DNA from 2 places in the Cryobacterium sp. AP27 genome. Region 2 is predicted to be linked to the other one. Evidence: riboswitches for the same ligand, from Rfam matches in the RefSeq annotation. Region 2 holds a riboswitch; the other holds the start of a gene.
What was found. A riboswitch is a leader RNA that binds a small molecule or an ion and turns the genes downstream of it on or off. The one in region 2 is predicted to bind thiamine pyrophosphate.

Region 1 (7,661 bases), 1.7 Mb from region 2:
AACTTCGGTGTCGGTGTGCAGGTCATCGTGCGCCTCGATCGCGAGCGATTTCCTGACTCCCTCACCGAGGACCCGATCGGCGTCATCGTCGCGCCCGGGGAGTTGACCGGCTCCTCGTTCTACGTCCCGACGACCGCGCGCGAGGCGGTGTGGCTGGTGGCGTTCGAGGATCCGTTCTACGGACTGGACGGCTCGGGGCCGCACGAGTCGGCGAAGGTACCGGAGAGCCGACTGGTCGCGGCACCCGAAGCATGAGCGACGCGCCCACCTTCGGCGAACCCGCGCCCAGCACACGGACTCCCGCCGACATCCGTCGCTGGCGTCAGTACCTGGCCGACGAGCTGGCGGAGGCCGCGGTGTACCGCGACCTCGCGGCACGCCGAACCGGGGAGGAACGCGCGATCCTGTTGAGCCTCGCCGAAGCCGAAGGGCGGCACGAAGCGCACTGGCGCAGGCTGCTGGGCGAGCATGTGGGGCCGGCGCGTCGCGGCGCCCCGCGCACGCGGCTGCTCGGCTTTCTGGCGCGCCGCTTCGGGTCCGTGTTCGTGCTCGCTCTCGCCCAGCGCGCGGAGTCCCGCTCGCCGTACGACAAGGACCACGACGCCACGAGCGCCATGGCCGCCGATGAGCGCATCCACGAGGAGGTCGTTCGCGGTCTCGCCGCGCGCGGCCGCAAGCGCCTGTCGGGCAGCTTCCGCGCCGCGGTGTTCGGGATTAACGACGGACTCGTGAGCAACCTCGCCCTCGTGCTCGGCATCGGAGCAACGGGGGTTCCCGCCGCGACGATTCTGTTCACGGGTCTCGCCGGGCTGCTGGCCGGTGCGCTGTCCATGGGCGCCGGCGAGTACGTGTCGGTACGCTCTCAGCGCGAGCTGCTGGAGGCCTCGAGCCCCACCCTCACGACGAAAAACGTTCTGACGCACCTCGACGCCGCCGCGAACGAGCTGACCCTCGTGTACCGGGCGCGGGGCATGTCACCCGAGAAGGCGGAACTGCACGCGCGCCAGGTGCTGAGCACCGCCGACGTCGCTACGAATCCCGCGGAGGACGCGGACACGCGCTCCGTGATGCCGGTCATCGATGAGCACGAGAGCATCGGGACGGGTCTCGGCGCCGCCGTGTCGAGTTTCTGTTTCTTCGCCTCCGGAGCTCTGCTTCCCGTGCTTCCGTACCTCTTCGGGATGACCGGCCTGGCCGCCGTCATCGTGGCCGCCGTGCTCGTGGGTCTGGCCCTGCTCGCGACCGGCGCGGTCGTCGGGCTGCTCTCCGGCGGCCCGCCACTGCGGCGCGCGCTGCGTCAGCTTTTCATCGGACTGGCCGCCGCCGGCGTCACCTACGCGCTCGGTTTGGCGTTCGGCACAACGGTTGGGTAGCGTGCTGACGCTCGTGTGGGCGCAAAGCCGCAACGGCACCATCGGCCGCGACGGCACGTTGCCGTGGCACGTGCCCGAGGACCTCGCGCACTTCGCGCACCTCACGCGCGGCGGAAACGTGCTGATGGGACGAAGAACGTGGGACTCGCTGCCGGCACCGTTTCGCCCGCTGCCCGATCGACGCAACATCGTGCTCACCCGCCAACCCGGGTGGACCGCGCCCGGAGCATACGTCGCCCACACGCTCGACGAAGCCGCGACTCTGACCGCCGGCGGGGACCTGTGGGTGATCGGCGGGCGGCGGATTTTCGATCAGTTTCTGCAGCGCGCCGACCGGCTCGAGGTGACCGAGATCAATGCCGACGTGCACGGTGACACCCTCGCGCCTCCGCTCGACATGCGTTGGCGTGTCGACGGCTCCGATCCCGTCATCGGCTGGCACACCTCCCGCACCGGGCTCGAGTATCGTTTTCTGCGCTACACCCCGGCCGCGCACCCGGACTAGAGTTTTTGCATGGGTAAGCAGGATGGCAGCGGGCGTCAGGTCACGACCGCGCCCATCGACGACTCCACGGCCACCATCCTGCACATTGACCTCGATGCCTTTTTCGTGTCGGTTGAGCTCCTCGACCACCCGGAATACGCCGACCGGCCGGTGATTGTGGGGCACCGTTCCGGTCGCTCCGTCGTGACCGCAGCGAACTACATCGCCCGACGCTTCGGGGTGAACTCCGCCATGCCGATGGCGCTCGCGCTGCGCAAATGCCCGCAGGCCGTGGTGCTGGAGCCGCACATGAGCGCCTACAAGCACTACTCCGACCGGGTGATGAGCATCTTCGATGACATCACCCCGCTCGTCGAGCGTCTCGGCATCGACGAAGCGTTCCTCGACGTGGCCGGTGCGCGCCGGCTGCACGGGTCGCCGGCCGTGATCGGCGAGTTGATCCGCGCCCGCGTGTTCGCCGAGACCGGCCTGGTGTGTTCGGTCGGTGCCGCACACACCAAATTCATCGCCAAACTCGCCTCCGGGCTGGCCAAACCCAACGGGCTCCTCGTCGTACCCGTCGACGCCACACTTGACGTTCTCCATCCGTTGCCCGTGAAGGCGATGTGGGGCGTCGGCGCCACGACCGAGGAGGCTCTCGTGCGTCTCGGACTGCGTACGATCGGCGACATCGCCCACACGCCGCTGCCCGTGCTCCAGCGTGCCCTCGGAGAAGCGTCCGGCAGCAAACTCCACGAGCTGTCGTGGGGGAGGGACCCGCGCTCGGTCACAACCGAACGCGAAGAGAAAAGCATCGGCCACGAGCAGACCTTCGAGTACGACGTGACGGACGCCGCGGTGCTGCGCAGCGAACTCCTGCGGCTCGCCGACGCGGTAGCCGTGCGCCTGCGGCGGGGCGGCCTGGTCGGGCGGCGGGTCGTGCTGAAACTGCGCTACCGGGACTTCAGCACCGTCACGAGGTCGCGCACGCTCGCCGAGCCGAGCAATGTGGGGCGCCGCATTTATGAGGAGGCCGTGGCCGCCTTCGAGGTGCTCGCGGCATCCGGCATCCGGGTGCGGCTGATCGGCGTGCGGATGGAGCAGCTCTCGCCGGCGGACAGCCAGGGCCTCGCGTTGTGGGACCCGGACGAGGACTGGCGGGGCGCCGAGCTCGCGGTGGACACCGTGACGGCGCGGTTTGGGCGCGGCATGGTTCAACCGGCGTCTCATATTGCGCCGAGCAGGGAACCGAACCCGGGGTAACCTGTTGGCATGACTAGCCTCCCGGAAAAGCTCGCAGAACTGTCCCGTACCGCCGGCGTGAAGTCCGCCTATGGCGAACCGATCCAGATCGACGGGGTCACGCTCGTGCCTGTGGCGATCGTGCAGTACGGATTCGGCGGCGGTGACGCGGGCGAGCAGGGATCCGGAGGTGGTGGCGGCGGCGGCGCGCTGCCGATCGGCGCCTACGTCAAATCCGCCGGAACGGTGCGATTCGAGCCGAACGTCATTGCGCTGCTGACCGTCGCCATTCCGTTCATCTGCGTCACCGGCCACGCACTCAACCGCATCATCCGCGCCCTGAAGAAGTAGCGCGGCCACGGCCGCGGCCGCGGCGGCGAAGCCACCGCGGCCAGTGCCAGGTGCCACGCACCGGGAGGCCGCGCGCGATGCGCCGTCGCCGAATCAGCGACGCACGCAGCAACACCAGCATGAGCATCGCTGCGACGAACACAACCAGCATGCTCAAAACCAAAACCCCATTCCGTGAGTCTAGGCGGCAGGTTAGACTGGGCGTGAACACGGGAGTCCGGTCAACCGGGCTGAGAGGAAGCTGTAGAGCTTCGACCGTCGAACCTGATCCGGATCATGCCGGCGCAGGGAGACTTCTCGTACCCGTGCCCCACTGAGTCATCCATCGATGATTCATCCTCGGAAAGGGCACGACAATGCACGCACCATCAGCAACCTTCGGCACGACATCATCGACAGCGGCCACCCGCCGCAACTATCGCTGGCGGGTCGTGGACATCGTCGTCGCGAGCGTCATCGGCGTCGCGAGCGGCGTCATCTTCTGGGCGTGGGGCTTGGCCTGGTCACCGCTCAGCAGCCTGCTGGCCTTCGCTCCCGGCCTCGGCGGTCTGCTCGCCGGCGGGTGGCTCTTCGCCGGGGTTCTCGGCGGACTGATCATCCGCAAGCCCGGCGCGGCCCTGTACACCGAGGTCATCGCGGCGGTCGTGTCGATGCTCATCGGAACCCAGTGGGGCTTCGCCACGCTGATCTGGGGCGTGCTGCAGGGACTCGGCGCGGAGATCGTGCTCGCCCTGTTCTTCTACGCCAACTACCGACTGAGCGTCGCCCTGCTCGCCGGTGCCGGGGCCGGCCTCGCCGTCGCACTCCTGGACACGACCATCAGCTACGCGGCGCTCGACCTCGGATTCAAGACCGCGTACTTCGTCACGGCAATCCTCTCCGGCATCGTGCTCGCCGGCCTGCTCTCCTGGCTGGCCGTGCGCGGGCTGGCCCGAACCGGGGCCCTGAACCGTTTCGCCAGCGGCCGCGAGGCGATGCGTCCCGCAGGCGCAGCACCGGCCGCCCGGTAGCCGATGTCGGCCACCACATCGAGCACCACCCCGGTCAGGCCCGCCCGCATCACCGCCCGCGGCTGGGGATGGCGTCACGCCGGCCGGGCCCGCCCCGCGGTGTCCGCTCTCGATCTCGACATCGCACCGGGGGAGCGCGTGCTGCTGCTGGGACCGAGCGGGGCGGGCAAGAGCACGCTCATGCATGCCCTGGCCGGCGTGCTCGGCGACGAGGAAGACGGGGATTCCGCCGGTGAGCTGCTCGTCGACGGTCGGCGGGCAGCGGATGCCCGCGGTCGAGTCGGTCTCGTGCTGCAGGATCCCGACTCGCAAGTGGTGCTCGCTCGAATCGGCGACGATGTCGCCTTCGGGTGCGAGAACCTGGCCGTTCCGCGTGCCGAGATCTGGCCGCGCGTGCGAGCGGCCCTCTCGGACGTCGGACTCACCCTGCCGCTCGACCACCCCACCTCGACGCTGAGCGGGGGCCAAAAGCAACGTCTGGCCCTTGCCGGCGTGCTCGCCATGGCACCCGGGCTGCTGCTGCTCGACGAGCCGACCGCCAACCTCGACCCGCACGGCGTGGTCGAGGTGCGGGACGCGGTCGTCCGCGGACTGGATCGTTCCGGCGCAACGCTGGTCGTGATCGAGCATCGCGTTGCCGTGTGGCAGCACGTCGTGGACCGGGTGATCGTTCTCGATCCGGCCGGCGGTGTCATGGCCGACGGCCCCACCGAGGACGTGCTCGCCCGCGAGGGTGACCGGCTGTCGAAGGCCGGCGTCTGGGTGCCCCAGGCGGCGCTTCGCGCCCCGACCCGCCTGCCGCGTTCCGCGGTACCGCCGGAACGCCTGCTGCGCGCCGACACGCTCTCCGTGGGCCGGGTTCCCTTCGCCCGTCGCGCCGCCGACGTCGTCGCCCGCGACCTCAGCCTGGACATTCACGAGGGCCTCGCGACGGCCGTCACCGGCCCGAACGGCGCGGGCAAATCCACGCTCGCGCTCACCCTCGCCGGGCTCCTCGCGCCCGCCGGCGGCACCCTCACCGCCGCACCCGCACTCGCGAACGGCATCGGCGATCGACCGGTGCGCTGGCGCTCCCGCGAGCTGCTGACCCGCATCGGCACGGTCTTCCAGGACCCGGAGCATCAGTTCCTCGCGGCAACGGTGCGCGACGACCTGATGATCGGACCGCGCGCCCTGCGCCTGAGCGGGCCGGAACAGAGCGCTCGGGTCGACGAACTGCTGCAGCGGCTGCGTCTCGACCACCTCGCCGACGCGAATCCGTTCACCCTGTCCGGCGGAGAGAAGCGCCGCCTGTCGGTTGCGACCGTGCTGGCCACCCGACCGCGCCTGCTGGTGCTCGACGAGCCCACGTTCGGTCAGGACTCCCGCACCTGGCAGGAACTCGTGCTTCTGCTGGCCGAATTACTCGACGAGGGCACGGCCCTCGTCGCCGTCACCCACGACCAAAATTTCGTCGACACCCTCGCCGACGTGACCGTCGTGCTGCCCGGAACGCTCACCGCCGGGTCGCTGGTCGACGCCTCATGAGCCTGATGACCCCCACGATCCGGCCGAGCGTGGTCGCCCGGCTGAACCCGGTGGCGAAGCTCGCCGTCGCCCTGATCGTGAGTTGCTCGCTCCTGTTGTCGATCGACTGGATCTCCGCAGGAGTGGCGCTGCTGCTCGAGGGGGTGCTATTGCTTTGGTGCGGGCTCAGCGCTCGGCAGTTCTGGCTGCGCACGGCACCGCTCTGGATGGCGGCGCCGCTCGCGGCCATCACCACCGTGATGTACGGCCAGGATTCCGGCGCCACGCTCTGGCACCTCGGCTTCGTCAGCGTGACCGAGGGATCGGTGGCATTGGGGTTGGCGATCGGTCTGCGGGTGCTCGCCATCGGACTTCCCGGTATTGTGCTTCTCGCCACGACGGACCCGACGGACCTCGCCGACGGTCTGGCACAGGTGCTTCGCCTTCCCGCCCGTTTCGTGCTCGGGGGACTGGCCGGGTTGCGGCTCGTGGGAATGTTCATTGACGACTGGCATTCGCTGACGCGCGCGCGGCGCGCGCGCGGCGTGGGTGACGGTGGCGGGCTGGGCGGTGCCGCGCGACGTTTCGTGGGGCCGGCCTTCGCCCTGCTGGTGATTTCGGTGCGTCGGGGGAGCAAGCTGGCCACCGCCATGGAGGCGCGCGGATTCGGGTCGGACGAACCCCGCACCTGGGCACGACTGTCGGTGTTCGGAGCCCGCGACGTCGTTCTCGTTGCCATGGGCTGCGCCATCGCGGGTATCGCCATCGGCGTGGCCGTGTGGGCCGGAACGTGGACCTTTGTCCTCTGACTCGGCGGCGACGGCACTGCTGGCTCCGGTGCTCGCGGCGCTGCGCGGGGCGCCGAAGACCGCGGTCGTGTTGATCGACGGCCCCAGCGGTGCGGGCAAAAGCACTCTCGCGGATGCGCTCCGGCTCGCGTGGCCCGGCGGCCGGGGGCCGACGCTCGTGCGACTCGACGACATTTATCCGGGATGGGGCGGGCTCGACGCCGCCAGCGCGCACCTCGCCGACCGAGTGCTGCGGCCGCGCCACGAGGGGCGTCCCGCCGCGTGGCAGGGTTACGACTGGGCGCGGGAGCAACGGGCGGGGTGGACCCCTGTTCCCGCCGACCGTCCGCTCATCGTGGAGGGGTGCGGCACGCTCGCGGCGGCCCATGTGGCGCTGAGCGACATTCGCGTGTGGATCGGCGCGGACGATGCCGTGCGCAAGGCCCGTGCCCTCGCCAGGGACGGCGACCTGTTCCGGGAGCACTGGGATGAGTGGCAGCGGCAGTGGGAGGCCTATTGCACGCGGGAGTCCCCGGAGCGCTCGGCGGGCATCCGCCTCGCTGCCCGATGACGGGGATGTTACCTGGAATCGAGGAGCGCGGTGATGAGGGGCACCGGGTGCAGCAGGCGCCAGCCCGCGCCCGGGGCGGAGATGGTGCGGTCGAGTTTGAGCGTGGACGAGGCCTCGCCCGCCGTGCTGTCTACCGTCACGCGGCCGATGATGGTTCCGGCCCGGCCCGTTGTCACCGGGTCGAGGTCGATCGACGGTTCCACGGGCGGGGCGGCCTGCCACGCGAAGGTGTTCCTGGTGAGGCCGACGGTGGCGGACGAGGTCGCGCCCCATGCCGTGTTCAACCGCACGTAGGGGTCGCCCTGGTTCAGAATGGGCAGCTCGGTCACCCCGTCG
Region 2 (7,661 bases):
CCGAGACGCTCTTGAGATCGGCCTGGATGCCGGCCCCGCCCGTCGGGTCGGTGCCCGCGATGCTCAGCACCCGTGGAATCACCCGGGCGCCCGCCGTGACGGAACTCGTTACGTCCGCGGTGGGCGGACCGTGCTGCAATGGCGGGCTCATGCGGCGCCCGCCCAGGCCTCGACGAAGGCGCGGGTGGTCTCTGCGGGGTCGGCGGCGGCGCAGATTGCCGACACCACGGCCATGCCCGCCGCCCCGGCGGCCCGCAGATCGGCGGTGTCCGCCAGGCCGACGCCGCCGATCGCCACGCACGGCAGCGTGGTCGTGGTCGCGAGGCGTTTGAATCCGGCGACGCCGAGCGGTTGCGGGTGGTCCTTCTGCGTGAGGGTGGGACGAATGACGCCCATCCCGAGGTAGTCCACGGTTCCCGGCGCCAGCGCGTGCACGTCGTCCAGATGGGCCGGCCGATTGGCGGTGAGGCCGAGAACGGCGCCCGGGCCGATCAGTGAGCGCACCAGGTGGGCCGGCAGGTCGGATTGCCCCACGTGCACGCCGTCGACCACGGCACCGGCCGCTCGGGCGGCCAGGTACACGTCGACCCGGTCGTCGATCACCAGGGTGCAGCGGCCCGCGGTGATCCGCGACGCGGCCAACAGCAGCGCGTACAGTTCCCGCGTGGACGCGGTCTTGTCGCGGAGCTGCACGATCGACACTCCCCCGGCCACGGCCGCCTCGATCACGCCGAGCACGCCGCGCGCCCCGCTCAGGCCCGGGTCGGTGACCAGATACGTCGACAGGGCCAGGGGTGCCCGTGGCCCGCTCATGCGATCACCGCCCGTTCGCGCACGTCGTCGACCGTGACCGCGGCGAGCGCGTCGAGGAACGCCACGGCGAAGGTTCCCGGTCCGCGCGCCGCGAGCGCGGCCTGTTCGGCGGCGATCGTGTACACCACGCAGGCCGCCACGGTCGCCGACAGTCGATCGGGGCCGAGGGACGCGAACGCCGCGATGACCGCTCCCAGGGCGCAGCCGCCACCGGTGATGCGGGTCAGGAGCGGCGTGCCGTTGGTGATCCGCACATCCGTGTGGCCGTCGGTCACGAGGTCGACGGCGCCCGAAATCGCCACGATCGCCCCGAAGTCACGCGCGAGGGCATGCCCGGCGGCGAGCGCGGCCTCGGCGGCGTCGGTGGAGTCGACGCCGCGTCCGCCGGTGCCGGTCCCGGCGAGCGCGAGGATCTCGGAGGGGTTTCCGCGGATGATCGTCGGTCGGAGCGCTGCGAGGTCGTGGGCGAGGGCAGTGCGCACCGGCAGCGCCCCGATGGCCACCGGGTCGAGCACCCACGGCGTACCCGACGCGGATGCCGCCCGGGCCGCCTCGAGCATCGCCACACGCTGCTCAGCATGCGGGGTGCCCAGGTTGATCAGCAGCCCGGATGCGATCGGAGCGAACAGCTCCGCCTCGCCGGGGATATCCACCATGGCGGGTGAGGCGCCGACGGCGAGCAACGCATTGGCCGTGAAATTGGTGACCACGGCGTTGGTGATGCACTGCACGAGCGGAGCTGTGCGGCGCAGATCGGTGAGTAGCCCGGCCGTGGCCAGGGCGTGGTCGTTCTCCAAGCGAGAGTTCACTCGCGACATCCCTTCGCTAGTTCTGACTAGATCAGGTTCAACGGGTGTGTTCTCAGCAGTCTCAGGCGACGGCACCCCGTGTCACGCGCCCCAGCCTACCGGGGTGTTGCGCGAGGTGACACCCCGGGGCGCTCGGTGATCACGGGCGGTCGAGGGCGGGGCGTTTCGGGTCGAAGCGCCAGCCGGGAATCAGGTACTGCATCGCCGCCGCATCATCCCGGGCACCGAGACCGCGACTGAGATAGAGCTCGTGCGCCGCCTGGAGACGCTCCTCGTTGATGGTGACACCCAGTCCTGGCGTCGTTGGCACCGCGATCTGCCCATTGCGAATCTGCAGGGGCTGCTCCGTGAGGTGCTGCCCGTCCTGCCAGATCCAGTGCGTATCGATCGCCGTCGGGGTTCCGGGTGCCGCCGCGGCCACATGGGTGAACATCGCCAGTGACACGTCGAAGTGGTTGTTCGAATGCGACCCCCACTGCAGCCCCCAGTCGTCGCAGAGCTGAGCGACGCGCACCGAACCGCTCATCGTCCAAAAATGTGGATCGGCCAGGGGAATATCGACGGCGTTCGAACGGATGGTGTGTCCCAATTCCCGCCAGTCCGTCGCGATCATGTTCGTCGCGGTCGCCAGCCCGGTGGCGCGCTTGAACTCGGCCATGATCTCCCTGCCGGAGTAGACGCCTTCGGCCCCGACCGGGTCTTCCGCATACGCCAGAACGTCGCGCAGCGACCGCCCGACCGCGACGGCCTGTTCCAGCAGCCAACCGCCGTTCGGGTCGAGAGTCACCCGGGCCTCGGGAAACCGGGCGGCGAGCGCGGTGACGGCCTCGGCCTCCTCCCACGCGGGGAGCACACCCCCCTTGAGCTTGAAGTCCTTGAACCCGTAGCGGGCATAGGCGGCCTCCGCGAGGCGCACGATGCCTTCCGGGTCGAGCGCGGCCTCGTGCCGCACCCGTGCCCAGTCGTCCGCGCCGGCCTCGGCCGGCAGGTACGGCAGGTCGGTTTGCTGCGAATCGCCGACGAAGAACAGGTATCCGAGCGTGTCGACGAAGTGCCTCTGCTGCCCGTCCCCGAGCAGCGCGGCCACCGGAACACCGAGGTGCTGCCCCATGAGGTCGAGATGGGCGGCTTCGAGCGCCGTGACGACGTGGATGGTTGTGCGCAGGTCGAACGTCTGCCCGCCGCGGCCGCGGGCGTCACGATCGGCGAAGCGTGACCGCACGGCCCGGAGGGTGTTGAGGTAGCTGCCGAGTGCTGCCCCCACGACAAGCTCCCGGGTGTCGTTGAGCGTCTGCCGAATGGCTTCGCCGCCCGGAACCTCGCCCACGCCGGTGTTGCCGTTGCTGTCGGTGAGCAGCACGATGTTGCGTGTGAAGAAAGGGGCGTGCGCACCACTGAGGTTGAGCAGCATGCTGTCGCGGCCGGCGACGGGCACGACCCGCATCGTTTCGATGATCGGAGCGGCACTCATGAGCGTGTCATTCCCGGCCCAGGTGGCCGTCGACCTCGCGCCAGATATCCCGCGGGTTGGCGTCGGCGAGTTCGTCCGGCAACAGGGCTGCCGGCACATTCTGGTAGCTCACCGGGCGCAGGAACCGGTCGATGGCCAGGGTCCCGACCGAGGTGCTCTGCGCGTTCGAGGTGGCCGGGAAGGGGCCACCGTGCACCATCGCGTGCACGACCTCGACCCCGGTGGGCCATCCGTTGAACAAGACCCGGCCCGCTCGGAGTTCTGCCGCGTCGAGCAGCGGCCCGGTTCCCGGCTCGGCACCATCGGAGTGCACGGTGACGGTGAGTTGTCCTTCGAGCCGGTCGAGGATCTCGCTCATCTGCTCCACATCGCGCACGGTCACGACCAGGCTCGCCGGACCGAAGACTTCGGCCTGCAGCGCGGGGTCGGCCGTGAAGGTAGCGGAATCGGTCGCGAAGATCTGCGGGACCCCGCACACGGAAATGTCGTCATCGGGCCGGCCACTGGCCACATTTCGCACGCCGTCGTGCGCGCTGAAGACCGCGGCACCGCGCGTGAAGGCGCCCTGGATGCCGGCACTGAGCATGGGTGTACCGCTCGACTCCGCAACGGCGGCCGCGGCGGCCGCGATGAAGTCCTGGGCGTGCGGGCCCTCGGGCACGAAGACGAGTCCGGGGCTGGTGCACAGCTGGCCGGTGCCGGTACTGAGGGAGGCGACCCATGCCCGGCCGAGGCCGGCGGCGTTGCCGGCAAGAGCACCGGGCAGCACGAAGACGGGGTTGATACTGCTCATCTCGGCATAGACCGGGATAGGCTCGGCACGGTTGGCCGCCGCTTCCACGAGGGCCAGGCCCCCGCTCCGCGAGCCGGTGAAGCCCACGGCCTTGATCCGCGGATGCGTCACCAGGGCAATGCCCACCGTGGCCCCGCCGCCGAACAGCAGCGCGAAAACACCCGGATGCAAACCGTGGGTCGCGACGGCGTCGGCGATGGCCCGGCCCACGAGCTCGGAGGTTCCCGGGTGGGCGCTGTGCGCCTTGACGATGACCGGGGAACCGGCGGCCAGCGCCGAAGCGGTGTCACCGCCGGCCACGGAGAAGGCCAGCGGAAAATTGCTCGCGCCGAAGACGGCGACCGGGCCCACGGAGATTCTGCGCAGGCGGATGTCCGGGCGCGGCAGCGGCGCCCGATCAGGCTGCGCGGCATCGAGACGCGCACCGTGGAAGTTTCCCTCGCGAAGCACCGCCGCGAACAGCCGCAGCTGCCCGACGGTGCGGGCCGTCTCGCCGACGACTCGGGCGCGAGGCAGGCCGGTTTCGGCGATGACCTGGTCGGTGAGCGTGGAGCCGAGGGCGGCGATATTGTCGGCAGCCGTCTCCAGGAACGCGGCGCGCGTCTCGGGGCTGGTCTTGCGGTAACTCGCGAAGGCGTCCCAGGCAAGTTCGGCGGCACGGTCCACGTCAGCGACACCGACCAGCCCATAGCTGGGCGTGAGGGTGCTGCCGGTGACCGGGTTCACGCCGGCGATGGTCCCCTGTGTTCCAGATACGGCCTTCCCACCGACGATGGAGGCGCCGGTGAGGTGCTCGGCGGCGTCGGTCATGGCGAGGGTGTCCGGCTGGGTGGTGGGCGCTGTCATGAAGCACTCCTTCGGGATCGTGGTGAGGCTGCAGGTCTCCAGCCTAGGAACGAATCGATACGCATCCAAGCCGAAATCCGCATACATTGATACCCGAAGCGCATGATTTTACGAGGTGGGCGGCAGATCCAACCCGGAATCGAGGTCCGTGTCCGGCAGCGCGAGTATCTCGAGCGCCCGTTGCACCGCGGGGTTGGCGCTGTCCGCGCCCCAGGCCACGTCCAGATGCACACTGTTGAGACTGTCGGCGGGCGAGCGGGAATCGAGGTCGCGGAACACGACGCCCCGCGGCGCGAAGTGCTGGGCCGACGCCGGAACGAGCGTGAGGCCGAGGCCGGCCTGCACCAGGGCGAGAAGAGCGGGTACCTGACTGGCGTACTGGATGACGACCGGCTGACTGCCGCTGGCGGCAAACAGGCGCAACAGCAGATCGTGGAAATATCGAGCCTCCGTCGGCGAATACATCAGGAGTCGCTCACGGTCGAGTTCCAACAGAGAAACCGGTCCGGTCTTTTGGGCCAGGCGACCGTCGGCGGGCAGGGCGGCGACCATTCGTTCCGACATGATTTGCCGGGTTAGGATCCCGGGACGGGCCACGAGCGGGCGAAGGAGTCCGAGGTCAACGGTGCCCTTGACCAGCTCGTCCATCTGGTCTGTCGTGACAAGTTCGCGCAAGGTGAGGCTCACGTCCGGCATGTGTTCGGCGGCCCGGCGCAGCAGCAGGGGCAGGGCGCTCTGCGCCGCCATGGCCGTGTAGGCCACCGTCAACGTCCCGGCCGCACCGGAGGCGACCCGGCGCACATCCACGGCCATCTTGGCGGCAAGGTCGAGCACACGGCGGGCGCTCGGCAGAAGCGACCGGCCGGCCGCCGTCATTTCTACCCGCCTGCTTGTGCGGTGAAACAGCAGGGTGCCCATTTCGCGTTCGAGCATCTGGATCTGCCGGCTCAGCGGGGGCTGGGTGATGCGGAGTCGCTCGGCGGCCGCACCGAAGTGCAGCTCTTCGGCGACCGCGATGAAGCATTCCAACTGCACCAATGAAAACATCGATCTACTCCTTGTATCAGTCTGTCCAGATTTTAGCTTGGAGTTGAATCGATTGCACTTTATCGTTTTCGACAGACCCGCTGCGAATCGGCAGCCGACCATAAGGAGTCATCCAGTGCTCGACGGCATACTGTTTTTTCCCATCACGCCATTCCACGGGGATGACACGGTCAATCATGTGGCGCTGCGTGCCCACCTCGAACACGGCATCGGCTTCGCTCCCGGTGGCATCTTCATCGCCTGCGGAACCGGCGAGTTCCATGCGCTCGCCGTGGATGAGTACGCCGAGATCGTGCGCACCGCCGTGATGACGACGAACGGGCGGACTCCCGTGTTCGCCGGCGCCGGCGGTCCGGTCGCGGTCGCCAAGCTGATGGCGCGGGAGGCCAAGGCAGCGGGGGCCGACGGGCTGCTACTGCTGCCGCCATACCTGGTGGGCAGCCCGATTGACGGACTCCTCGCCTATGTGCGCGCTGTCGCCGCCGAAACGGACCTGCCGATCATCGTTTACCACCGCGGTAATGCCCAGTTCACGGTGCCCAGCGCCGTCGAGGTCTCCACCGTGCCCACCGTCGTCGGCTTCAAAGACGGCGTCGGCGATCTGGACCTCATGTCCCGCATCGTGCGAGCCGTGACGGATGCCACGACCGCCGCCGGTAAGGAGTTCCAGTTCTTCAACGGATTGCCCACGGCCGAGGCCTCGCAGGCAGCGTATCGGGCGATCGGCGTTGAGCTCTATTCCTCCGCGACCTTCGCCTTTGCCCCCGAGCTGTCCGTCGCGTTTTACGATGCCCTCCAGGCGGGTGACCACACGCTCACCGCGGCGCTCAACCGAGAGTTCTTCCACCCGCTGGTGGCCTTGCGCGATCTGATTCCCGGTTACGCGGTCGCCCTGGTCAAGGCCGGCGCCGCGCTCGGCGGCATCGACGCCGGTCTTGTGCGTCCGCCGCTGCGGGATGCATCCCCCGAGCACGTGCAGGCACTCGCTCGCATCCTCGCCGCCGGACGCGCGGTACTCGCCACCCGGGAGGTCCTCGTGTGATCTGTCACACCTGAAGCCGCTGTCCACCCATGTAGACGGAGCCCGGGTGCTCGACTAGGCTCGCCAGCACATTGGGGTCAACGAAGGAGTTGGAAATGTCGCTTTCATCGGACGCGGCGACCGGGGTGCGCGACGTCAAGTCCGCATCCCGCACGGTCGAACTTCTCGAGTTGCTTGCAGGTCGGCACAACCGTCCCACCAGCATCCGTGAATTGAGCGAGGCGATGAACGTGCCGCGCAGCAGTCTGCACGCGCTGCTGCGCACGCTCGCCAAGCGCGGCTGGGTGCGCGGCGACAGCTCCGGTTCGATGTACATCATCGGGATCCGGGCGCTGTTGGCCGGCACGAGCTATCTCGATGCCGACCCGTACCTCCCGATCGTGCGGACCTACCTGGACGAACTGCACGAGCAGTTCGACGAGACCTTTCATTTCGGTCGGCTCGACGGTTTCGACATCGTCTATCTCGCTACCCGCGAGTCCAGCCAATACGCCCGGTCGTACAGCCGTGTGGGCCGGCGCCTGCCGGCCTACGCCACGTCGCTCGGTAAGGCCGTGCTGGCCCAGCGCGGTGGCGCGGAACGTGAGGGGCACCTCCCCGTCGATTTGCTCGCGCTGACGCCGACCACCCTGGTGGAACGCGTCGACCTCGACGCCGACCTCGCCCACACCGCGGCCCGCGGCTTCGCGATCGACAACGAGGAGAACACCCCCGGTTTGCGCTGCTTCGCGGTGGCGCTTCCCTACGCCGACCCGACCTCCGACGCGATCAGTGTTTCTATCCCCCTCGACCGCCTCACCGCCGACCGTGAGGCGGACATAACCTCCGCCCTGCGGCTTG

Region 1: linked by a shared signal. The riboswitch ahead of AC1MB9_RS09300 (ECF transporter S component) and the one ahead of thiM (hydroxyethylthiazole kinase) in region 2 are both predicted to bind thiamine pyrophosphate.

Annotation. Positions count from the first base shown of each region.
Region 1 covers NZ_CM155285.1:1,941,195-1,948,855, reverse strand. Annotated here, with positions in the region: gene AC1MB9_RS09325 (hypothetical protein) at 1-255, shown strand, start outside; gene AC1MB9_RS09320 (VIT1/CCC1 transporter family protein) at 252-1,373, shown strand; gene AC1MB9_RS09315 (dihydrofolate reductase) at 1,375-1,878, shown strand; gene dinB (DNA polymerase IV) at 1,888-3,120, shown strand; gene AC1MB9_RS09305 (hypothetical protein) at 3,130-3,450, shown strand; TPP riboswitch at 3,650-3,758, shown strand; gene AC1MB9_RS09300 (ECF transporter S component) at 3,807-4,460, shown strand; gene AC1MB9_RS09295 (ABC transporter ATP-binding protein) at 4,464-5,987, shown strand; gene AC1MB9_RS09290 (energy-coupling factor transporter transmembrane component T family protein) at 5,984-6,775, shown strand; gene AC1MB9_RS09285 (nucleoside/nucleotide kinase family protein) at 6,765-7,325, shown strand; gene AC1MB9_RS09280 (D-alanyl-D-alanine carboxypeptidase family protein) at 7,334-7,661, opposite strand, start outside.
Region 2 covers NZ_CM155285.1:74,660-82,320, reverse strand. Annotated here, with positions in the region: gene thiD (bifunctional hydroxymethylpyrimidine kinase/phosphomethylpyrimidine kinase) at 1-151, opposite strand, end outside; gene thiE (thiamine phosphate synthase) at 148-813, opposite strand; gene thiM (hydroxyethylthiazole kinase) at 810-1,622, opposite strand; TPP riboswitch at 1,614-1,711, opposite strand; gene AC1MB9_RS00375 (enolase C-terminal domain-like protein) at 1,762-3,093, opposite strand; gene AC1MB9_RS00370 (aldehyde dehydrogenase (NADP(+))) at 3,101-4,732, opposite strand; gene AC1MB9_RS00365 (LysR substrate-binding domain-containing protein) at 4,841-5,779, opposite strand; gene AC1MB9_RS00360 (5-dehydro-4-deoxyglucarate dehydratase) at 5,895-6,821, shown strand; gene AC1MB9_RS00355 (IclR family transcriptional regulator) at 6,917-7,661, shown strand, end outside.